DNA from 2 places in the Bacteroides cellulosilyticus genome. Region 2 is predicted to be linked to the other one. Evidence: riboswitches for the same ligand, from Rfam matches in the RefSeq annotation. Region 2 holds a riboswitch; the other holds the start of a gene.

Region 1 (7,895 bases), 2.3 Mb from region 2:
CGCCACCGTATAACCGGAGGTATCACTTTCAGCCTCAGCAAAGCGTTCCGTACAGACCTCCGGCTGAACTACGAAAAGTATTTCTACGCCAAAAACAGTATTGCCAAAGAGTCTGAACAAGATAAGATTGTATTGGAACTGATGGTGAGGTTCTAAGGCACGCAAAACTTTGAAATAATCAGCCCCGCCCAGGCCGGTACAGGATACCGAATATATTAATCAAATACCCTGTCAGACAAACGATGGGAGCTACCCTTATACGCAATCCGCTGAATATATCAGGGTTGTAGGCGGCGGGGGTACTCCCCTCACCGCTCATGAACAGATATCCTACTATTATTATTACCGAGCCAATTAGCAGAATCACATAATTTCTCCTGCCAAATACCGTTTCTGTCTCCTTCTGCTTCATTATTTTTGATCCCATATTCTGCTTTTGTTTTTAGTTCTTGTAACCCATGTTTGGAGCAAATAGTGCATATTTATCTTCAAACCGTCTGTTGCTCTCTTTATATCTCTCTTCATCTACCTCCTTCAGAAGTTCATTACATTGGTTCCATTGCCAGAATTTATAGATACAATCATTGTGGACCATTTCCATACGGTTTCCCTTTAATGAAAAAGCCCAGTTGATATAATCTTCCGCTTCGGCTATCAAATGCTCTGTCAGGGTTATCGCTTTCATCTTTTCGCCCAATGCGGCATAGGCTGTTGCTATGCTATAAGAACCGCTTTCATACGTTTCGGGAACATTATATCCCGGAACAGCCTGTTCCGCATAAGCAAGTACTTTCTTTGCACGCGCAGGGTCTCCTTGTATTATCAGTTCTTTGGCCAGTTGCGCGAAAAGCCTGCGATGATACCAACACGTACGCAGGGTTGTTTCATCCAGATAGAGCCCCGGGGTATTCAGCCCGCCATATTTATATCTGTTCATTACATTGTCATAAAGCCTTTCCACATCTACTGCATAAGGCCTGTTTTCGTCGGCATCTCCCCACTTCTTATAGTTAAAAGGCGTAAAGCGGAATGCTAATCCTTCCTGCACAAAGTAATTGTCAAACTTCAGTTTACTGACACTCCCTACGGAGATTGCAAGGTAAAGCGGACGTTCCCAATTACAGTTCGCCAGTATCTCCAGCATCAGTAAATCTACTTTGTTCAGCATACGTATATCTTTTAAAGGAATATAAAGTTTGTCCGGTATCGCATCTTTCAGTTCTTCCCCCTTCAAATGCCGGATTGCTTCAGGAAGCATGATTCCCGAACGAAGCAGCGCGTCCTTATCAATATGGATATTTATCGTATCCGTAGGGATTACATTAAATTCCTGTCTCTCTGAGAATATCCAATATTTCAAGATATTTTTTATTTCAAACGGGTCTTCTCCAAAGCTGTCACGTGCTTCCTCCGGATTTCTCCGGTACAATTCCTCTATTTGCTTTTTCAGTTCCGGGCGTACGACCACATATTCGTTTTTACCTTCCTGATATTGATTCTTATTCCAACTTATAGGTAGTCCGGGAGCATCATACAACGGACATTGCTGTTGATAAATATACCAATCGGTCTGTGCGTAGCTTAGGTTGCAGACACGTGCATCCCTGCGCACTTCCTCCGTATCCTGATTATACCACAATGGGAAAGTATCATTATCCCCGTTACAAAAGATAATCGGATTTCCCGTATCGGGAAGAGTCATCAGATAGTTAGCCCCAAAGTCGCGACAAGTGAAACGGGCACTCCGGTCATGGTCATCCCACGTCTGAGTGGCCATTTGCACCGGAATCAATAAACAGATTGTCATTAATACACCAACCTGTATCGTAGAAGTCGTTTTCCGGCGAAGCACATCACACAATCCGGCAGCACCTATCCCTATCCAGATAGCAAAAGTATAGAACGAACCGGCGTATGCATAGTCCCGTTCGCGCGGCTGACCGGGTGTTTGATTCAGATAAAGCACAATAGCCAATCCTGTCATAAAGAAGAGGAAAAACAGTACACTAAACTGCTGTTTGCCTTTCTTGCTGCGGTTCCATTGCCAATAGATGCCGAACAGTCCTAATAATAGCGGCAATCCGTAAAACACATTGTGCCCTTTGTTCTGGCGCAGGGATTCCGGCAACAAGCTCTGGTCTCCCAATCTTAAATTATCCAACCAGGAAATTCCTGTTATCCAGTTCCCATGTTCCGGTTCGCCACTTCCCTGCACATCATTCTGCCGTCCTACAAAGTTCCACAAGAAATAGCGCCAATACATATAATTGAGTTGATAGGTAATGAAATAAGTCAGGTTTTCTTTTTGTGTGGGAGCGGCCTCGTTTCCTCCTGTCCAATTTTTGTAAGAAGAAGCCATGCGCTCACTCCACATCCGGGGAAACAGCATATTCTGAGTATAGCACACATCTTCTTTATGCCGGATTATTTTATATTTGCCTTCTTCTTTATCCGGGCGATATACAGCACTCCCCTTTGTGGTTTTTACTCTGTAATAGTCACCCTCGGGCACATATTCCGGTTCGGAAGCGTAGGTTTTTCCATAAAGCAGGGGAGCACTTTCATACTGCTCTCGGTTCAGATAACTTTTGAGCGTAAAAATATTGTCCGGCGCATTCTCATTAAGCGGAGTATTGGCGTTGGCACGAATCAGTATCACCGCATAGGTGGTATAACCTACGGTGAGCATAAGCAAGCACCATAAAGAAGTATGCAACATACGTTTTCGGAAACGATAAATGGCTCCGGCCAGTACGAAAAATGTTAAAGCTAAAAAGCTTATCAGCCCTGTGTGGAAAGGAAGCCCGAATACATTGACAAAAAGCAGTTCGAACCAGCCTCCCATATCAGCCATGCCCGGAATATAAACAAAAAGAATAAATATAATGAGAAGACCGGATATAGCAATTGCCGCAGCTACTCCTTTAAGCGATATCGTCCGATATTTCTGATAATAGAAAACCAACACAATAGCCGGGATACAGAGTAAATTAAGCAAATGCACTCCGATTGACAGCCCTATGATATAAGCTATCAGGATAAGCCAACGGTCGCCATATACCGAATCCGACTCATCTTGCCAGCGAAGAATCATCCAAAACACCAGTGCCGTAAGAAAAGAAGAGAAGGCATAGACTTCACCTTCTACCGCACTGAACCAGAATGTGTCACTGAATGTATATGCCAAGGCTCCAACAAACCCTGCCCCCAGAATGATAATAACATCCGCCGTCGATAAATTCTGCCCATCATTTATTATCAGGAACCTTACTAAGCGGGTGATACTCCAAAAAAGAAATAAGATACAACCGGCACTCAGCAACGCATTCAGAAAATTAACCATCCAGGACACTTGTGACGGATCGGAAGCAAACTGAGTAAACAAGTTTCCAACAAGCATATAGAAAGGTGCACCCGGCGGATGCCCCACTTGTAACTTTTCGGCACACGAGATAAATTCGGGACAGTCCCAAAAACTGGCGGTAGGTTCAATCGTCATTCCATATACAAAAGCTGCTATCACAAAGACAATCCACCCACTAAAATCATTCCACTTTTTAAATAATAAGTTGCTCATTGTTCTGTAACTTTTTTGTTTGCAAAGTTATAGAACAGGCCTATAAAAGAGAAGGATTTTACCGGACGAGCACGGACATCCCGGCAACATAGTCAACTGATAACCAGCAACATCACATTACCAATTACAGACAAATTCAGACCTACAATGATTTTACAATATCTTCCAACGATTCTTTAGAGTTTGCCAACATCAGTTTCTCCGTTTTTATCCTGGAGATTCTCCGGGTCAGAGTCTCAACAGTCAGTTTCATTAAATCAGCAAAACAAGCAGGCTGAACGCCCTCGCGTAAAAAGGCACATACCCTTAAATCCTCTTCCGTAAGTTTCGGACTTATCCCTCTCAATTTGGATACAAGTCCGTAAACACTTTCCTGAAGCCGCAAAAGTTCTGTCCAGTCTTTCTCAGAGAAAAAAGATATTTTAGAAGATAAAGCTGTTCGTTCCTTCAACTGACGGACTTTTGAGACAACCGGAGAACTCTCATAAATATGTTGTTGAAGGGATTGATATTTTTCTTCGAGGTAATTACACTGCATCACCAGTTTGTCAGATTCAATCTCTTTCATCTGCATTTCTTCCTTAAAGGTATCCAGTTGCGAATGTACAGACAAATGTTTCTTCCAAAGTAATCCGAGCAAGAGAGACATAACACCCAACAAACCTAAGGCAGAAGATAGAATAATAGTAGAGTTATCTTTACTGTCAATCAACATCAACTGGCTGGCGTATGCTTTTCTTTCCATCTCCAGTGCTTCGTCAAAGTTTTCATATTTCTGATAATACAGGCTGCATCTCTTACAAATCTTAGTCATTTGCTCATATTCTTCTGCTTGTGCAGCTAATTTTATTGCTTCTTTGAAATGAACTTCGGCGTCTTTCTCATGATTCAAATCACTCTCTACGCATGCCAGATAATAATAGGCTTTCGACTTTTGAAGTTCATTTCCGTATTGCTCATAATAAGATACCGCCTGACGAATCTGATTATCAGAAGAATGAGGTATATTTTTATCTTCATTGAATTGAGTACAAAGCAAATTATATTCTGCAAGTTGCTCCTCATTCATTTGGTTCATTTGAATCGTTTCAAGAATAATGGATGCCGTATCCGGATCTTGCTCTATTAACTGAGCGGCTTTGTCCAATCCTTGTTTCACATTAGTCCCCTCCGGATGACATGCAACCAAAGAAAGGATAAATACATACAATAAAATTCGAAGATTACTCATATTCCCAATTTTTAATCTCTGCATACAAATATGCGACAAATTTATAAGATTATTGTTAGAGTAGCAAATAAAAGAAACACATCACAGCGAAAAGATGAATTGTATAAAAAAAGAGATACTTTCTAAACTTTTCCATACAAAACTTGATTATTTGCCCGAAAAATCATATATTTGAGTAAATAACTCAGAGCTTATGGCAAATCCGATTCTTCCTGGTATATCAGAAGCTGAACAAGAACTGTTGTACAAGAAACTAAACGAATACAATCAGGGAAGAACCTCTTACAAAGAGGCAGGTGCTTATCTGGTTGTACTGCCCCGTCCGGAATCTCCCCGTTACTCCTTATGGGTGTATTCCCCTCTTCCCGAACGCCAGTCCATCTTTTACGTCCAGGACCTCTCTACAGACATCCATGAAAGTCTGCGAGCGGCAAGCAGCCTATGTTATTATTCTCCACGTTGCATTCTGCTAGTAGAATACAATGTCAAACGCATGCAGAGTAAGGGAGACGACATTATCTCTTTCGGAAAGTATCATGGACATTTCCTGCACGAAATCTTCCGTATCGATCCGGCATATGTGAGTTGGATTGCTTATAAGTTTACTCCACGTATACCAAAACAGGAACGCTTCGTACAGATAGCACAAGTATATCATTCCGTCCATCTGGATATTCAGAAGCGGCAGGCACATCAGAAATATTCTACCAGCCGTTTTCTGGGAAAAGAAGGGGATAAAGTGAAAGAACTGACACTGAAAGTGCTCCGTGTCCGACTGGAAGACGATCCTTACAAAACCACCGTGAAAGGAACGACTCCTTATTTCTATGTCCGGCAGATACTTACCTTGGAAGACCCTATCGGCAATCTCGTCACTTTCAGAACCAGCTCGCGTACGGCAAGCCGGGAATCTTGCCAGGTACCTGCTACGGAGCACGCCTTCAAGCCCGGAGAATCGGTATATATTGCTTCGGCACGCATCTCTTGTACCTTTACTTCGGGAAACAAACAATACACCCGCCTCAATTATGTCAAGTTTAAATAAACTTAAAAGATAGAGCGGTATTATTCCTATTAAAAACATTCGTCCTTTCTTTGCCGGCAGAAAAGGGGGTGCTATAAAAATAGCTGAGATTATACCCAATGAACCTGATACGGTTAGTACCGTCGAAGGGAATTTTCTTTCTATATTCTACTATTCGTTTATACTACTATCCCTTTCTGTAAGTATAATTTCTAAATTCAGAGTTTGAATGTTTGACGTACAATTCATTACGCATTTTACGGCATCCATTTCTTATTCGGACTCCGCACGCATAGCCCTTGAAGGGGGATGCCGCTGGGTTCAGCTTCGGATGAAGGATGCTTCTTCAGAAGAGCTGAAAGCCACAGCCATGCAAGTGCAGGAACTCTGCCGCCAATACGGAGCCACGTTCATCATTGATGACCACGTGGAACTGGTGAAACAGATTGGCGCGGACGGTGTCCACTTAGGAAAACTGGATATGCCGATAAAAGAAGCAAGGGAAAGGCTGGGCAAAGATTTCATTATTGGCGGAACAGCCAACACGTTCGAGGACATCCGGCAACATGCCGCTGATGGCGCCGACTACATCGGTTGCGGCCCTTTCCGCTTCACAACTACCAAACAAAAGTTATCACCCATTCTGGGACTGGACGGTTATCATTCCATCCTGACGCAAATGCACGAAGAAGGAATAACAATTCCTGTCGTTGCCATCGGTGGAATCACACGTGAGGACATCCCATCCCTGAAAGCATCAGGACTGAGCGGAATAGCATTGAGCGGCGGTATTCTAAAAGCTGAGAATCCGGTACGTGAAATGGAAACAATTATACGACTGGCCCAATAGCAATCAATTAGTGAACCATGGAAGATAAAACAAAAATTACTTATCCCGAATCCGAGAAAGTCTATATGCAGGGGCAACTCCATCCTTATCTGAAAGTTGGGATGCGCAAAGTGAACCTTACCCCTACCGTAGTAGTGGAAAACGGGAAAAAAGTTATGACGGAGAATGCGCCCGTCTACATATATGATACAAGCGGCGCATACAGTGATCCGGAACAGAAGGTAGATTTAAAGAAAGGTTTGCCACGCCTCCGCGAACCGTGGATACAGGAACGGGATGTAGAACGGTTGACGGAAATCAGCTCCGAATATGGAAAGATGCGTCTGGCAGACAAAAGTCTTGACTCCCTGCGTTTTGATCATATCACTTTGCCCTATCGCGCCAAAGCAGGCAAGCAGATTACGCAGATGTACTATGCCAAGCAGGGTATCATAACACCGGAAATGGAGTATGTAGCCATCCGTGAGAATATGAACTGTCAAGAGTTGGGCATAGAAACCTACATCACACCGGAGTTTGTGCGTGATGAAATTGCGGCAGGACGTGCCGCCTTACCCGCCAACATCAACCATCCCGAAGCAGAACCTATGATTATCGGTTCAAAGTTCCTCGTAAAGATTAATACGAATATCGGAAATTCAGCTACCTCTTCCACGATTGAAGAAGAAGTGGAAAAGGCCGTCTGGAGTTGCAAATGGGGTGGAGATACGCTGATGGACTTATCTACAGGAGAGAATATTCACGAGACACGGGAATGGATTATCCGGAATTGTCCTGTTCCGGTAGGTACGGTTCCCATGTATCAGGCAATGGAGAAAGTACACGGAAAGGCGGAAAACCTTACCTGGGAACTATTTAAGGATACCCTGATCGAACAGTGCGAACAAGGAGTGGATTATTTTACAATCCACTGTGGCATCCGACTGAAGAATATTCACTATGCCAATAACCGCCTTTGCGGAATGGTGAGCCGGGGAGGAAGCATTATCTCCCAATGGTGTAAAATCCATCAGAAAGAGAGTTTCCTGTATGAGCATTTCGATGATATATGCGATATATGCGCACAATATGATGTGGCACTTTCATTAGGTGACGGTTTGCGTCCGGGAGCTATCCGCGATGCGAACGACCGGGCACAGTTTGCGGAACTGGATACGATGGGAGAACTGGTAGAACGCGCCTGGGCAAAAAATGTACAGGCATTCATCGAAGG
Region 2 (7,895 bases):
TTTTCATAGGGCTATCCTTTTTTGTTTTTCATAGAACATCCTAAAGATACGAATAGTTTTGGAATATCCATGCACGTTGAACAATTTTCTTCTCCCTGCGTTCTCTGCCTTGAAACCAAAATTGCGATATCCGAATGAAAGATAAGAAGCTGGAGGCCAATTTAAGTTTGGTAGTCTCACGAATATTTGCGGGATTGAATATGAATGCCCTGAAATATCTGCTGCCCGTGTGGATGGGTGCATTGACGGGCGTCACGGTGCGTTGTACTTTTGCTGCTGTGGCGTTTTGGGTGACAGGCTGGTTTGTGAAAGAAGCACCTATCACACGGCGGCAGCGTATCGGGTTACTTTGCCTGGGGGCATTCGGCATGTATGGTTTTATGTTCTGCTATTTGCTGGGTATCAGTAAAACGACGCCTGTCAGTAGTGCCATATTCAATTCCCTGCAACCTATCTGGGTGTTTCTTATCTCCGTTCTCTTTCTGCACGAGCGGGCTACACTGATGAAAATCATCGGTATCTCTCTCGGTTTCGGTGGTGCATTGCTGTGTATATTGACTCAAGGCAGCGATGACTTGGCACATGATGCCTTTACAGGTAATATGTTGTGTCTGCTCAGTTCGGTGTTCTTTGCCATTTATCTGATTCTGAGTAAGAAATTACTGGAAGAGATCGGCTTGGTGACCGTAATGAAATATGTGTTTGGGGGCGCGGCGCTGTCCGGTCTGGTGATATCTACTATCCTGGGCTGGGACGCGCCGTTGTTCGCCGACGCAGCACATGGAACTTGGCACTGGATGCCGTGGGTGATTCTGGCATTCATTCTTATTTTCCCTACTTACCTTAGTTATTGGTTGATGCCCATCGGATTGAAATATCTGAAGACAACCGTAGTGGCCATGTATGGCTATCTGATACTGATTGTGACGACTGTCGTTTCTTATATCGTGGGGCAAGACCGCTTTACCTGGGAACAGGGGGTGGCTATCGGGATGATATGTCTGAGTGTGTACTTTGTGGAGGTAGCGGAGAGAAGAAAATAAATTAATAGTTTATCACTACCAAGTATTCCCCTTCTGCATGAATGGTGAATTCTGTTTCCGTACTTTCGTTCAGTGTACCTTGCCACCAGTTGGTGAAGTCACTGAGAGGGTATACCAAGCCTTCGCCTCGCAGATTGTGGGCACCAAAGTTTATGATTGAAATCTGTTGACCCGGTTGGCAGGGGAAAGAACAGGTATCATGGCAAGGAATGAAAATACCATAATCTGTCAGCATGCGGACATGAGCTCCGGTATGCATATAATCAATGAGCAGGCTGATATTTCCTAAAGTATGGTCTTCGCGTTTACCTGTGGCTCCTACGATAGCGATGTTTCTTTTGCCTTGTGATAAAAGGAAGTTTACGGCTTTGGTCTGGTCGTTGGTTTCCTGGTCGGAGATGTAATGAAGAATATGGTGATATTTCCGGCGGTTTTCTTCACTCAGGGAATCTCCGTCACCGATAATAACATCAGGTACGTTGCCGCGATCTATATAAGCATCTGCACCGCCATCACAACAAACAAGATAAGGAGCGTTTGCCAGTATCTGCAAAGGTCTGGGATGGGTTGGATAATCACCATTGGCTAAAATTACTGCTTCGGGTTCACCACAGAGAACACAGAGTTCCACTGAATTCTTATTATTATTTTCTTTCATCATTATTTCTTTTATCACCTTACCACCTTATCACTCTACCGCTCTTTCCATCATCCTCTTCCATTTGAAGTAGCCAAAGATAGCGATTATTGTATAAAGAGCATACAGTCCTGCCGTGAAATCGAGGTCTTTGTAAACATAGAGTCCTGCACTGACAATGTCTACCACAATCCATGCCCACCATTGCTCTACATATTTACGTGCCAGCATCCACATACCTACGATACTGAGAGCAGTGGTGAAAGAATCAAGCCAGGGTACATTACTGTTGGTGAAACGAATGAGTATCCAGGCAATACAGACAAAAGTAACGGCAAATACAATGCCGAGGGGCAGGTAATATTTCATCGGCATACGGGTAATGGGAAGTTCCTGCTGCCCTTCTTTGATATGCAGATGAAGTTTTCGTCTTACAAAACTGCCGTATTTCCACATCATCCAACCGTAGACGGCTGCCCCCAGATAATAGATATTTATTCCGAAGTCAGCATACAATCCGGCATCGTAATAGACGAAAATGTAGATAGCAGGCATGATGATGCCCGCTATCCAAAGATAGATACTCGCCCGGTATTCTAACCAAAGGTAGACAAGCCCGACGATGGTTCCGATAATTTCGAGAGTTTGTTCCATGCTTTAAAAACTCAAAGAGATATGTGCCAGCGCATTGGTTCCGGCTTGTGCCGCATAAGTCGCATAGCTGTAACGTTCTTTTCCTCCTGCGTCATTGAGGGAATATCCGCTACCTGCGAAACCATTGTTTTCGTATGTTTCATTGAACAGATTATATACCGTGCAACCCACTGTGACAGACTTCATACGAGGCAGTTTGAAGGTATATGCCAGGTTCAGATTGCTAACGAAGTAAGCATCCAGTATCTGATCGTCACGTTTAGCATTGGTCATATATTGCTTGCTGACGTATTGGGATTGCAGGGCTGCTTCAAATCCTCTATACGTATAACTGAAACGATTGTTCAGAATAAAGTCCGGTGAGAAAGAGATAGGAGTGTTGCCACGATCTATCTTCCAGGCTTCGGTAGTAGGGTCTTCCCATTCATACAGTGTTTCAGAGAAGTTCTCTACGCGGTTACGACTAAAGGTGGCATTGATATCCCATTGGAAACCACAGTTCAGTTTCAATCCGGCCATGAGTTCTATACCCATGCGGTAACTGTCGGGTACATTGGCTGCAACAGCTTCGCCAATCTCATTCATTTCGCCTGTCAATACCAGCTGGTTTTTATAATCCATATAATAGAGATTAGCGCCCAAATTTAACCATGAATTGGCAAAGGTATATCCCAGTTCATAGTCGAATAAGCGTTCTGCTTTGGGATGTTCGGTAAGCTTTCCGTCAGTATAGTTATTGCGTGTAGGCTCTTTGTGGGCTACGCTGAATGAACCATATAGACGGTTATTAGTATTGATCTGCCAGAACAAACCGGCTTTCGGATTGAAGAAGTCGAACTTATCTTCAATATGCAGGGTTTGAAGTGCATTCGTTTCATCATTCCATTTGTCATTCTGGCCATGCATCTTGTAGGTGATGTGACGGTATTGCAAATCGGCGTATGCGCTGACACCGCCGCCTAACTCGTAGTTGGCTTTCAGATAGATGTTGCCATCGTTTTTAGTAGCGTTGTTGCGGTAGTAATCATTATCTGGGTTTAGTTGTCCCAGATAGTTTTTCACCCACAGAACTTTACCAAAATGGTCGCCATCATAACGATTCAATCCGCCACCCAATGAAGCATTCAGTCGGTCGTTGGTGTAATTTACCGAGAAGATTCCTCCACCAAACCAGTTATCCATTGCTTTTTTACGAACAAGGTCACTTTCGGTTACGTTTTCTCCATCTGCTTCATAAGGTTTCATTCCATATTCTACCAGTTTGCGCCCAATTTTGTATTCCTGATAGTATCCATCTCCTTTTGTATAGTGCAGACCGGCATTCAGATGCCATTGCGGAGTGAAAGTATGGTTGACTAACAGGTGATAGTTCTTTTGTACATAGTTATCCGTCTGGTCATCATAGAAGTGGAAGGTACCACCATTCTTGATTAGCTGACCGGCTTCTTTGACACCGTAGTCGTAATCAATTTCCGGCTGGTGTATTCCACCGTTTTTATCTTCAATATACATGTAGCCGCAAGAATTGAAACGGCGTCCGAATGCTGCCATTTGGTCCTTACTGGCATAATTCCATGCATGATAAGTGCGCTCTTTCCCGCCGAAAGTAATCAATTTTACCGATGTGTTGTCACTATAATATCCGCCTTGGGCATAGTAGGAATTTAAACCAACGGATGCCCGGTCTATATAGCCATCCGAACTGATATTGGATAGCCGTACATCAAAAGACCAATGTTCGTTGATAAGTCCGGTACCTACTTTCACCGTCTCTTTGTGAGTATTGAATGAGCCGTAAGATGCGTTGATTTCGGCATACGGTTTCAATGAGAAATCTCCTGTCTGCATATTGATACTACCACCGAATGCACCTGCACCATTGGTAGAGGTACCTGCACCCCGTTGTACCTGTAAGTCTTTTACGGAAGAGGCAAAGTCTGGCAGGTTTACCCAGAATACAGTGTGGCTTTCTGCATCATTGATAGGAATACCGTTGGCGGTGACATTGATTCGTGTGCCATCTGTGCCACGTATGCGTAAGGTGGTATAACCGATACCGGCACCTGCATCACTTGTTGTAATGGCAGAAGGTATCATGCTTAATAGATAGGGCAGGTCTTGCTCGAAATTCTGTTTCTTAAGTTGTTCTTTACTAACATTGGTAAACGCCACAGGTGTGGTTCCCGTGGCACGGGTAGAGATAATTTCTACTTCCTGCAGGCTTATCACCCGCAAGCTGTCTTTCTCATGCGTCTGCGCACAGACACCCAGCGTTGCCATCAACAGGCAGGCCGCCATTGCATGTTTTTTCATTACAATTTTAACTATTAAAGATGAATACAGAAAAGGGGAGCTTTTCTTCTTTTCCCTCCGCCGGCACTACCCGGATCAGGTCAATGGGTATGATCTCAGCCCGTCATATTAGGGCACCCCTTAGTTGAAATCGGGGGCAAAATTAAGTGTTTTCGTTGAAACACGCAAATCGAGTGAACGATAACCGGAAATATTTGTTAATTTTGTAGGCCAGCGGGTATTCCATAATCCTGCTGGGAAAATATAATTATTAACTTCAAACGAACAAATATTATGTTATTATTATTACAAGCGGCGGCTCCTGCTGCCGAAACTATTGTAGAAGATGGTTTTAGTAAATTGCAGGTCTTTCTCCAACAACTGATAGACTGGGGAGTAAATGCGGGTGGTCATATCATCGGCGCTGTGCTGATTTTCATTGTTGGACGTTTCCTGATATCTTTCCTTAATAAAATGGTAGCCAGATTGTTGGCCAAACGACATGTGGATGCTAGTATCCAAAGTTTCGTAAAGAGTCTGGTGAACATCTTGCTGACTATCTTATTGATTATTGCCGTTATCGGTAAATTGGGAGTAGAAACGACTTCATTTGCTGCCTTGCTGGCATCCGCCGGTGTGGCTATCGGTATGGCATTGTCCGGTAACTTGCAGAACTTTGCAGGTGGTCTGATTGTATTGCTGCTCCGTCCTTATAAAGTAGGTGACTTGATTGAAAGCCAAGGCATCACGGGCACGGTTCGTGAGATTCAGATTTTCCATACGATCCTGACTACCGGTGATAATAAGATTATTTATATTCCGAATGGTGCGTTGAGCAGTGGTACTGTGACTAACTACAGTCGTGAAGCTACCCGTCGTGTAGAATGGATAATCGGTGTGGAGTATGGCGAAAATTTTGATAAGGTGGAAGAAACGACCCGTCGTATCATTGCCGAAGACAAGCGGATTCTTAGTGATCCGGCTCCTTTTGTCGCCCTTCATGCACTGGATGCCAGTAGCGTGAATGTGATTATCCGTGCCTGGGTGAAGAGTGAGGACTATTGGGGAGTTTATTTCGATATGAACAAGACCGTCTACTCTGTATTCAATAAGGAGGGTATCGGTTTCCCTTTCCCACAACTGACGGTACATCAGGCAAAGGATTGATAGTAGTCTGGAATTGATAACCGTAAATGAATAAAGGGCATAACAAATTGTTGTTATGCCCTTTATTCATTATTGTTAATACTCGTGATAGTTTTTATTGTAAATCACATTTCATATACTCCGAGTTCTTCCTCTATGGCTTCGCATTCATCTTTCTCTATATGCAGTAAGCGATTGATTTCCCTTCGCTTTTCGAGATCAGTGAAATAACTTTCTACTACGGTATACAGGTCGAATCCTTTGGTGGAACCTGCTGCCATGTCTAATGACTCTACCATTTTCTCTACTTCCCTGTGAATGCGTTCCTTGTTGATGAAATGCAACTCATTACTATGAATCAGATACTTTTCCATGATCGTTGGTATTTAAAGTTCTATTGATATAACGTCTGCCGTGAACGGTTAGTTCATACAAAAGCTATTAATTCCTCTCTGAGTTAAAAGAGGAATTAATAGCTTTAATATACTAAAAGTAAATCTTATAACTGATATTCGGAATCATACCCGATCCGTTTTCTTTCTCTATCTTATGAGTCTTTTCGTTATACTGGTAAAAATGCATTCCTGTGCGCATGCCTACATTTAGCATTTTAATGGAGAACTCATGAGATATTTTCTTCTTGTTGATCCTATAGCTGAAAGAAATATCACCATTGAGAGAAGGATTAAATTTCTTGCTGTAAGCTTTGGTCTCATCAAATTTGATGTCATGTTCTATCATACTTTTTTCCTCATCTACAGGGGTATATCGATCACCACCTTGGAAGAAGATACGTCCGTTGAGGCTTAGTACATTTTGTTTATTGCGTCCCACCATCCATTCTTTTCCGGCAAGCAGATTCAGGAGATAGTTTTTGTCCAACCGTGTATTACGCCAGATGTTATCCCCGGCTTTGTATTTTGATTTAAAAAGAGAAGCCGTTATCATATAGTAGAAACCATTTTTCATATACTGTTCCAAAGTGATATCTATACCGTAATTCACACCGGAACCTCTATTCTTCAGTATTCTGTCCAGATAAAAATCCTGATGGTTGATGATGGAAAAGGAAGAATTCTCTTCAACAGGTATTCGGAATAGATATTGATAATAGGGTTCTACTTTTAAGTGCATGTACGAGTTGATGTTCCAGTCGTATGTAAGTCCAAAGTGATGGGCCTTAGAGAAATTCAGGTATCTGTTGGATTCAGTTTTTCCATTGACCTTCTGTTCCACAAAGTAGTAGTCAAGCTTTTCCCTGCGACTGTGCAGACCGTATGCCAGTGCCAAGGCGTGTTTCGGATTGAAACTCCATTTAAGGGCTGCCCTGGGTTCTACGGTCCAGTTCTTATTTAGGGTGAAGTACTGTGCGGTGATGCCCAGGCTGGTAGTAAGATGATTGTTTAGGTTGATGACGGAACTGCTGTATGTCGACAGTACACAACTTCCCCCATTCCCTTTTGAAATCTGTTCCATAGGTACATCTAAACCGAAGTTAGGACTGATTTTGTAATCCAGGTCATATTTGAGTCCTGTAACTGTGATACCTGTGCGGTTGATATGGTTGGAACTGAATTTCTTGTTCAGATAGGAATTAAAGACTATGTCCCATTTGGAATTCCGGATATCTCCTACATGGACCAGTTTGTCATCTTCCGTTATCTGATCAGCTCGCGTGTGGTCTTCCGAATAAGTGGCGGCTAATGAAGAACGGATATACGTGTCTGCGTTGATCAGGTACTTGTGTGTAAACCCTCCTGCTGCTTTGTCAAAAGCTGTATTTCCGGACTGTCGGTCACCTTGTGTCTCCCATTCATCACGGTCGATGGCCTCCGGTTTATAACGGTCAATCAGTCCGATTCCCCAAATAGAGAAAGTTCCGGCCTTCCGGGTAGGAAAATTTAATTTGAATGACAAGTCCTGATATTTCAGATTCATATCATTCTTCGTGGCCAGGGAAGTGGTAGAGAAGCGGTAATTGAAGATATAGGAACTTCCATGTTTCCTGCTTATCGGACCTTCCGATGCCAGGTCAATACCCAGAATACCCAACTGAAATGTATGTTCGTACTTCTGATTGTTGCCATTTCGTATTTGCATGTCGAAGATGCCCGATAGCGCAT

What was found. Region 2 has a riboswitch for thiamine pyrophosphate ahead of K6V21_RS09575 (TonB-dependent receptor). Riboswitches for the same ligand answer to the same signal wherever they lie in the genome.
Region 1: linked by a shared signal. The riboswitch ahead of K6V21_RS01195 (thiamine phosphate synthase) and the one ahead of K6V21_RS09575 (TonB-dependent receptor) in region 2 are both predicted to bind thiamine pyrophosphate.

Annotation. Positions count from the first base shown of each region.
Region 1 covers NZ_CP081903.1:352,332-360,226, forward strand. The annotation lists gene K6V21_RS01170 (porin) at 1-156, shown strand, start outside; gene K6V21_RS01175 (DUF3098 domain-containing protein) at 179-427, opposite strand; gene K6V21_RS01180 (DUF2723 domain-containing protein) at 443-3,577, opposite strand; gene K6V21_RS01185 (tetratricopeptide repeat protein) at 3,720-4,808, opposite strand; gene K6V21_RS01190 (hypothetical protein) at 5,002-5,853, shown strand; TPP riboswitch at 5,908-6,002, shown strand; gene K6V21_RS01195 (thiamine phosphate synthase) at 6,062-6,682, shown strand; gene thiC (phosphomethylpyrimidine synthase ThiC) at 6,700-7,895, shown strand, end outside.
Region 2 covers NZ_CP081903.1:2,678,835-2,686,729, forward strand. The annotation lists gene K6V21_RS09555 (hypothetical protein) at 1-7, opposite strand, end outside; gene K6V21_RS09560 (DMT family transporter) at 135-1,043, shown strand; gene K6V21_RS09565 (thiamine diphosphokinase) at 1,045-1,701, opposite strand; gene pnuC (nicotinamide riboside transporter PnuC) at 1,732-2,334, opposite strand; gene K6V21_RS09575 (TonB-dependent receptor) at 2,338-4,647, opposite strand; TPP riboswitch at 4,682-4,778, opposite strand; gene K6V21_RS09580 (mechanosensitive ion channel family protein) at 4,921-5,793, shown strand; gene K6V21_RS09585 (hypothetical protein) at 5,898-6,146, opposite strand; gene K6V21_RS09590 (carboxypeptidase regulatory-like domain-containing protein) at 6,259-7,895, opposite strand, start outside.